2 regions of the Pseudomonas sp. RIT-To-2 genome follow, and region 2 is predicted to be linked to the other one. Evidence: predicted binding sites of a transcription regulator. Region 2 holds the regulator's gene; the other holds the start of a gene.
What was found. Region 2 encodes sigma-54, which starts transcription at its own class of promoters, with help from an activator protein. Its sites were predicted from a motif close to ANTGGCATNNANNTTGCTNT; they were not measured.
Positions count from the first base shown of each region.

Region 1: the regulator sigma-54 is predicted to act here: its motif matches at 2,379-2,398, upstream of QBK88_RS22620 (pilin).

Region 1 covers NZ_JAPYKM010000030.1:21,629-26,018, reverse strand. Annotated here, with positions in the region: gene QBK88_RS22640 (PIN domain-containing protein) at 1-440, opposite strand, end outside; gene QBK88_RS22635 (helix-turn-helix domain-containing protein) at 440-904, opposite strand; tRNA gene QBK88_RS22630 (tRNA-Thr) at 1,314-1,389, opposite strand; gene QBK88_RS22625 (pilin) at 1,444-1,860, opposite strand; gene QBK88_RS22620 (pilin) at 1,918-2,331, opposite strand; gene pilB (type IV-A pilus assembly ATPase PilB) at 2,557-4,257, shown strand; gene QBK88_RS22610 (type II secretion system F family protein) at 4,260-4,390, shown strand, end outside.
Region 2 covers NZ_JAPYKM010000002.1:279,108-283,497, reverse strand. Annotated here, with positions in the region: gene rapZ (RNase adapter RapZ) at 1-554, opposite strand, end outside; gene ptsN (PTS IIA-like nitrogen regulatory protein PtsN) at 557-1,021, opposite strand; gene hpf (ribosome hibernation-promoting factor, HPF/YfiA family) at 1,034-1,342, opposite strand; gene QBK88_RS03250 (RNA polymerase factor sigma-54) at 1,453-2,949, opposite strand; gene lptB (LPS export ABC transporter ATP-binding protein) at 3,140-3,865, opposite strand; gene lptA (lipopolysaccharide transport periplasmic protein LptA) at 3,865-4,390, opposite strand, start outside.

The DNA of each region.
Region 1 (4,390 bases), on a different contig from region 2:
ACGGCTGCTTGATCCAGGTCCCAGACGTCAGAAAGAAAGACATCGGGGTGCAAAGCCTCGATCTCAAAGCGCTTCAAGATCTCAGCGGGGAAATCCTTCAGATTGTATGTGACGATGACCGTTGCGCCGCATTTGATTGCAGCGGCCAACACATGCCGATCATCTTCGTCAGGAAGGTCAAGCCCTGGCATCAACGGCTCGTAGTCGCTCACAAGACAATCAGGAACTGCCCGGTTCATGGCCTCGACAGTACGATGAAGCTGGGCTTTCGTCAGGTCGGAACGATTTTTCAGCACATTTCGCGTCCACTCATCATGGATCTGCCCGGACCAGCGCGCACGATAGACGCCGGTCAAGGCCAAATGCATTAGCAGATCACGCAGAGGAGCTGGATACAGCACACAAGCATCATAGATAACAGTGAACGGTGAATGCCTCATTAATACCCCATATTAAGCTCTTGGGCTTGTGCAGCCAGCTCTTCCATCGCGGCTTGGCTCGCTCTGTCACGGTCGGCTTTGTAGGCCATGATATCGGTGAACTTGATGCGGCGGTGGCTGCCGGTCTTCGTGTGTGGAATCTGACCGTCGTCCAGCAGCTTGACAAGATGTGGACGCGAGACGTTGAGCAGGTCGGCGCCTTCTTGAGTCGTCAGTTCTGCGTGGATCGGCACCACCTTTACGGTGTTGCCCAAGGCCAGTTCGCTCAATATTTCCCCGAGCAATCTAAGAGCAAACGTTGGTAGCTCAACGGCTTGGCGTTGCTGGGCTTCATCAATCAGTTCAATGCGCTGAGTATCCAGCTTCGTCGAAACGAAAGCAGCAATCTGGCGGCTTGATTCAGTAGCCGCGGCGATCGCTCTCTCATCTGGAAGGACGCTTCGAGCCAGATCGGCGGTAGTCATGGTGTATCTCCAAAAGCGACTTGAAATTCCTGGCGCCTCATACGGCAGGTAGAGACGTTATAATCGAAATAAACGAAAACCACAACAAACGAAATAGACGAAACGAAGCCACGTGCTGGCCTACGCATAGCCATGAGCTGGTGGCTGGCCGCCCACAGCACCCTCAGGCCGAGGCTCCCGATGAAACTGCATCGCCGACGCGCTGGTGGGCCGCGCGCATCACGGTAGTGGCAGAGGGGTTGGCAGGTGATCGGGAGCACGTCGTGCGTGGAGTATGCGGCTTATGGCAACCCGTTCAACGTCAAGGTGGATGACCGCTGGGTCTGGTTGATCGACAATTCGAAGATGACCACGAACATTCGGAGTTCGGGACATTCAGGGGGACCATGGAGGGTGAGGCGGGGGGAGATGGTGCCGGGGATAGGAATCGAACCTACGACCTTCGCGTTACGAGTGCGCTGCTCTACCGACTGAGCTACACCGGCTTCGAGCGCTAAGCTAACATCCCAAGTACTGCCGAGCAAGATGAACAGCCGCCCTCAAGCCCCCGGGCAGCCAACAGGGGCATACACTGCGGGAGCGCTCGTCACACATGCCCAACTACCGCCAGCAGCTTTTGTCCAGCTGACGGTTTGCCCGTTTACCGCGGATGGAGCATTGGTGAGTGTGCAGATGACGGATGCGACGCCGGTAGCGGCCGTTCCGGACACCGCCACTGAGCTGCAGTTGGTTGATGAAGTCGCAGCACCTATATCTGACGCAGAAGCGATATCGTGCCCTTGGTCCAGCTCTACCTGCACCAAGGACTTGAGCATGGAAGTCTCTGTGACACCAGCTATTACCTTCGATCGAGCCAGATAGCTCGAGTAAAAGGGCAACGCGATGGCCGCAACAACTCCAATGATAGCCACGACAACCATCAGCTCAATCAGCGTAAAACCCTCCGTTTTCTTCATTACAGCTCCCTGAAAACTTCACGGGCGGCGAATGGCGCTCGCCCGTGAAGCGGTACATTACCCGGCGTTAGCAGCTGCAGCGCAACCTTTAGGCAGGTAGGTAGACGCGATAGCACTTGAGGTGCAGGTCCACCCAGTCGACGAGCGAGTCAGTAGAATAGTACCGCCAGCAATCACTGTTGGAGGGTTGACCAAGGCGCATTGAATCGTGCCGGTTACGCCGTCCGTGAAGGTGAAGGTGCAGTTCCCTGTGGAAGCCGGAGCATTGAGGTTGGTCTGGCTTACAGTAGTACCTGAATTTAGCAGATCCTCAAAACCGCTTTTGTACGACGCTGCTTCAGCCAGGCCTGCAGACACCTTCGCACGCGCTTGATATTTGGAGTACTGGGGAATGGCAATAGCTGCCAGGATACCGATGATGGCGACCACCACCATCAATTCGATCAGGGTGAAGCCCTTTTGATTTTTCATCTGTTTTCTCCAATGTGGACACCCGGCCAAACGACCTTGATCTGCAGGCAGCAATGTACGTGCCATACGCGATGGGGCGGGCATGCACAGGCACACTGGTGCTTTAGCCGCCCAGGCCTGTCGCAGAGAGATTTAAACTGACAATTTTTGTCACCAACTCATCAAAATTTGGCACCTAGACCTGACTAGGCTATAAAACACCGAATAGATGTAATCGGTGCTCCAATGAACGATATTGCCCTAAGCGGTCTTGCCAAACATTTGGTCCAGGCCGAGCTGCTTACAGACAAAAGTGCGCAACAGGCGTATCAGCAGGCTCAACGAAACCGTACGTCACTCGTACACTTCCTGGTACAAAACAAGCTGGTCTCCGGCAGATCTGTCGCTGAAATAGCATCCGAGCAATTCGGCATTTCATTTCTCGATCTCTCAACCCTTGAAAAAGACGTACAGCCGAAAGGCCTGGTCAGCGAAAAGCTGGTCCGCCAACACCGGGCGCTTCCTCTGTGGAGGCGTGGTAACAAGTTGTTTGTCGGCGTATCCGACCCGACCAATCAACAGGCAATTACCGATATTCAGTTCAGCACCGGCTTGACTACCGAAGCTATCATCGTCGAGGACGACAAGCTGGCGGACGCCATTGAGAAGCTTTTTGACCACGACACGACCGGTCTGGAGGAAATGGCTGATGTCGACCTGAACAATGTGGACGTTGAAAGCGCCAACGAACAAGATGATGAGCCGATAGCTGGCCAGGACGCCGACGATGCACCTGTTGTCCGTTTCGTGAACAAAATGCTTCTGGATGCAATCAGAGGCGGTTCATCCGACTTGCATTTTGAGCCGTACGAGAAAGTCTATCGTGTTCGGCTGCGCACAGACGGTATTCTGAGAGAGGTGGCTAAACCGCCCATCAACCTGGCAGGCCGAATTGCAGCCCGACTTAAAGTCATGGCGAATCTAGATATTTCCGAGCGCCGCAAGCCTCAGGATGGTCGCATCAAAATGCGGATATCGAAGAGCAGATCAATCGATTTCAGGGTTAATACCCTCCCCACTCTGTGGGGTGAAAAAATTGTGATGCGTATTCTTGATCCATCCAGCGCACAAATGGGTATTGACGCGCTAGGCTATGAGCCAGAGCAAAAAGAATTATACCTCCAGGCGCTGAGACAGCCTCAAGGAATGATCTTGGTTACTGGCCCAACGGGCTCCGGTAAAACCGTATCGCTTTACACAGGCCTGAACATCCTGAACACTGTTGATATCAATATCTCCACTGCCGAAGACCCAGTGGAGATCAACATGGAGGGTATCAACCAAGTCAATGTCAATCCTCGCCAGGGATTAGACTTCGCACAAGCACTGCGCTCATTCCTGCGCCAAGATCCGGACGTAATCATGGTCGGTGAGATTCGAGACCTGGAAACAGCCGAAATTGCGATCAAGGCGGCCCAAACAGGGCATTTGGTGCTGTCGACCCTCCACACCAACAGCGCTGCCGAGACGTTGACTCGATTGCAGAATATGGGAGTGGCTGGTTTTAACATCGCGACTTCCGTGAATTTGATCATTGCCCAGCGTCTTGCGCGCAAACTGTGCCCTAGCTGTAAGAAAGAAGCGGACATTCCTCATGAGACCCAGATGAAGGAAGGTTTTCCACCCCAGATGATTGGCAAATTCATCATTTACGAGCCTGTGGGATGTGCTCATTGCAATGGCGGCTACAAAGGACGTCAAGGCATCTACGAAGTGGTACGAAACACCCAAGCTCTGCAGCGCCTGATCATGGAGGACTCGAACTCGATTGACATTGCTGATCAAATGCGTGCAGAAGGCTTCAGCGACTTACGAACTTCAGGCCTGGCCAAGGTTATGCAAGGCGTCACGAGCCTTGAAGAAGTCAACCGGGTTACCAAGGACTGATGATGGCGGAGAAAGCGAGTACACCAAAAGTAATTACGTACATCTGGGAGGGCACTGACCGCAAAGGGGCCAAGGTTACCGGAGAGATGAGCGCGCCGTCGCTCCCGCTACTCAAGGCTCAGCTACGAAAACA
Region 2 (4,390 bases):
ACCAGGTCGGCGTCCACCGGCATGCCCCGCTTGAACCCGAACGACTCTATCAGGAACGCGGTGCCCGGCTCGGGCTTGTTCAGCAGTCGCAGCTTGAGGGAGTCACGCAACTGGTAGAGATTCAGATGGGTGGTGTTGATCTTGAGGTCGGCCAGGTCGGCGATCGGGCTGAGCAAGTCGGTTTCCACCCGAATCGCCTCGGCCAGCGAGCGCGAAGTGTTGCTGAGCGGGTGGCGCCGCCGTGTTTCGGAGAAACGCTTGAGCAGGGTTTCCTCGTCGGCGTCCAGGTACAACACATCACATTGGATGTGCTTGTCCCGCGCTTCCTGCAGCAACTGCGGGAAGCGTGACAGGTCGCTAGGCAGGTTGCGGGCGTCGATGGACACGGCGACCAGTGGCTGGGCCAGCTCGGTGCGTATCAATGCGCGCTCGGCCAGTTCCGGCAGCAGCCCGGCCGGCAGGTTGTCGATGCAGTAGAAGCCGTTGTCTTCCAGTACATCCAGGGCCGTGCTCTTGCCCGAGCCGGAGCGACCGCTGACGATGATCAGGCGCATGGTCAATGACCTTTCTGTTCGTCCAGAACCACTTGATAGAGTGCTTCGCTGCTCTTGGCCGAACGCAGGCGCTCACGCACGTCGGCGCGGTCGAGCATACTGGCGATCTGGCTGAGCAGCGCCAGGTGTTCGTTGGTGGCTTCCTGGGGCACCAGCAGCACGAAGATCAGGTCCACGGGGGCGCCGTCGATGGCGTCGTAGTCGATCTTGTGTTCCAGGTGCAGCAGGGCGCTGACCGGCGATGTCAGGCCGGGCAGGCGACAATGGGGGATGGCGATGCCGTTGCCAAAACCGGTGGAACCGAGTTTTTCACGGGCGATCAGGCTGTCGAACACCACCTGCATCTCCAGCCCCGGCACTTCGCGAGCAAAGAAGGTGGCGATGGTTTCGATGGCTTTCTTTTTACTGCCGCCCGGCACGTTCACGAGGGAACGGCCGGGGGTCAGGATATGTTGAAGTTGAGTCATGAGTGGGGAGGGTCAGCGGGCAGTCGCGCCTTGCAGCAGACTCTGCTGTTTTTCCTTATGCTTTTTGAGTTGGCGGTCGAGCTTGTCGGTGAGCAGGTCGATGGCCGCGTACATGTCGTCATGCTCCGCGTTGGCCACTACTTCGCCACCGGGTACGCGCAGGGTGGCCTCGATTTTCTGTTTCAGCTTCTCGACCTCCATGATGACCTGCACGTTGGTGATCTTGTCGAAATGGCGCTCCAATCGGTCCAGTTTCTCACCGATGTAAGTGCGCATGGCGTCGGTCACAACCAGTTGATGTCCACTGATGTTGACTTGCATACCGCTTTCTCCTTATTGCCAGTGCATAAAGAGACAGGTCGGATAACCTGCCACTGGAACGCTGTGGCTCATCTGGCGCGCCCACCGGCGGCGCTTGCGCGCCGCCAGGATCACATCAACCGCTTGCGTTCGCTGGACGGCGCGATCCCAAGGGATTCACGGTACTTGGCGACAGTGCGGCGGGCTACCTGGATGCCTTGTGCCTCCAGTAAACCAGCGATCTTGCTGTCACTCAATGGCTTTTTCTGATTTTCGGCGGCAACCAGTTTCTTGATGATCGCGCGAATTGCCGTGGACGAGCATTCACCGCCTTCGGAGGTGCTGACGTGGCTGGAGAAAAAGTATTTCAGCTCGTATATGCCACGCGGCGTGTGCATGTATTTCTGCGTGGTCACCCGCGAAATGGTCGACTCGTGCATGCCCACCGCTTCAGCGATATCGTGCAGTACCAGTGGCTTCATGGCCTCGTCGCCGTAGTCAAGGAAACCACGCTGGTGCTCGACGATCTGGCTGGCCACCTTCATCAGGGTTTCGTTGCGGCTTTGCAGGCTCTTGATGAACCAGCGCGCTTCCTGCAACTGGTTGCGCATGAAGGTGTTGTCGGCGCTGGTATCGGCGCGGCGCACGAAGCCGGCGTACTGAGGGTTGACCCGCAGGCGCGGCACCGCTTCCTGGTTCAGTTCCACCAGCCAGCGTTCGTTGTCCTTGCGCACGATCACGTCCGGCACCACGTATTCGGCTTCGGTGGACTCGATCTGCGAGCCAGGGCGCGGGTTGAGGCTCTGCACCAGCTCGATCACCTGGCGCAGTTCGTCTTCCTTGAGCTTCATGCGCCGCATCAGCTGGCTGTAGTCGCGGCTGCCCAGCAGGTCGATGTACTCGGCCACCAGACGCTGGGCTTCCGCCAGCCACAGGGTCTTGGCGGGCATCTGGCGCAATTGCAGCAGCAGGCACTCGCTAAGGTCGCGGGCACCAATGCCGGCGGGCTCGAACTGCTGGATGCGGTGCAGCACGGCCTCGACTTCGTCCAGCTCGATGTCGAGCTCCGGGTCGAAGGAGTCGCAGATTTCCTGCAAGGTCTCGTCCAGGTAGCCCTGGTTGTTGATGCAGTCGATCAGGGTGACGGCGATCAGCCGGTCGGTGTCGGACATGGGCGCCAGGTTCAGTTGCCACAGCAGATGGCTCTGCAGGCTCTCGCCGGCCGACGTGCGGGTGGTGAAGTCCCATTCGTCGTCATCGTTGCTGGGCAGGCTGCTGGCGCTGGTCTGATAGATGTCTTCCCAGGCGGTGTCGACGGGAAGCTCGTTGGGAATGCGTTCGCTCCACTCGCCATCTTCGAGGTTGTCGACGGTGGGTGCGGTGGTTTCCTGGTAGCTGGGCTCCTGGATTTCCGGCGTGACCTGCTGCTCGGCCTTGTCGGCCATCGGGTCGCTGTTGTCGAAATCGTCGCCTTCTTCCTGGCGCTCGAGCATGGGGTTGGATTCCAGGGCCTCCTGGATTTCCTGCTGGAGGTCCAGGGTGGAGAGCTGGAGGAGGCGGATGGCCTGTTGCAACTGCGGTGTCATCGTCAGTTGCTGGCCCATTCTTAGGACGAGCGATGGTTTCATGGCAGGGGCTTAACACCTTATTCGCCGGCGCAAAGCGCCATCCACTACAGGGCGCCGAGGCTCTCGGCTTTTGTCGTAAGCAAATTATATGCCTGAAACCGAAGTGTTTGCCTAGAGCGATGCCGCAATAAAAGCCCCGTGGGGCTAAAAAAATGCGACACGCCCAGGCATCAAGCCAAACACCTCGCCTTTACAGGCGGAACTCGTGACCGAGGTAAACCTCTTTCACCAGTTGGTTTGCCAGGATGGTTTCGGCATCGCCCTCGGCGATCAACTGGCCATCGTTGACGATGTAAGCGGTTTCGCAGATGTCCAGTGTCTCGCGAACGTTGTGGTCGGTGATCAACACCCCGATACCCTTGTTCTTGAGGTGGTGGATGATCTGCTTGATGTCGCCGACCGAAATCGGGTCGACACCGGCGAACGGTTCGTCCAGCAGGATGAACTTGGGCGCGGTGGCCAGGGCGCGGGCGATTTCCACTCGGCGCCGCTCACCACCGGACAGGCTCATGCCCAGGTTGTCGCGAATATGGGTGATGTGGAACTCCTGCAGCAGGCTTTCCAGCTCCTTGAGGCGCCCGGGCTTGTCCAGCTCCTTGCGCGTCTCCAGGATCGCCATGATGTTGTCCGACACCGACAGCTTGCGGAAGATCGAGGCTTCCTGTGGCAGGTAGCCGATACCGGAGCGTGCGCGGCCGTGCATCGGCTGGTGGCTGACGTCCAGGTCGTCGATGAGCACGCGACCCTGGTCCGCCTGCACCAGGCCGACGATCATGTAGAAGCAGGTGGTCTTGCCGGCGCCGTTGGGCCCCAGCAGGCCGACGATCTGCCCGCTTTCGATGGACATGCTGACGTCACGCACCACTTGCCGGCCCTTGTAGGCCTTGGCCAGGTGCTGGGCTTTGAGAGTCGCCATTACTTGCCCTGCTGCTGGTCGGTTTTGCTTTTCGGCTGGATGACCATGTCGATCCGTGGACGCGGCGCCGTGATCTTGGTGCCATTGGCACGGCCAGCGTTGACCACCTGCTTGACGGTGTCGTAGATGATCTTCTCACCTTCGGAGGTATTGCCGTCGTTCACCACCTTGGCCTGGTCGATCAGGGTGATGTGGTTCAGCGCCGACTGGTACTGGATGGTCTTGCCCCAACCCTGCACGATCGGCTTGTCGATGGCCGGCTTCTGCTCGTAGTAGGCCAGGTTGCCCACGGAGGTGAAGGTGTCCACGTCGCCCTGCGCGTTTCGGGTGATGGTCACGGTGTTGCCGGTGATCTTCATGGTGCCTTGGGTAATGATCACATTGCCCTTGTAGACAGCCACGCCCTGCTTGTCATCCAGTTGCGCATCGTCGGACTGGATGTGGATCGGTTGGTCGCGGTCCGTTGGCAGTGCCCAGGCGCTAACGCTCCCCAGTGCAGAGCCCAGGGAGAGCAATAAAGGGAGG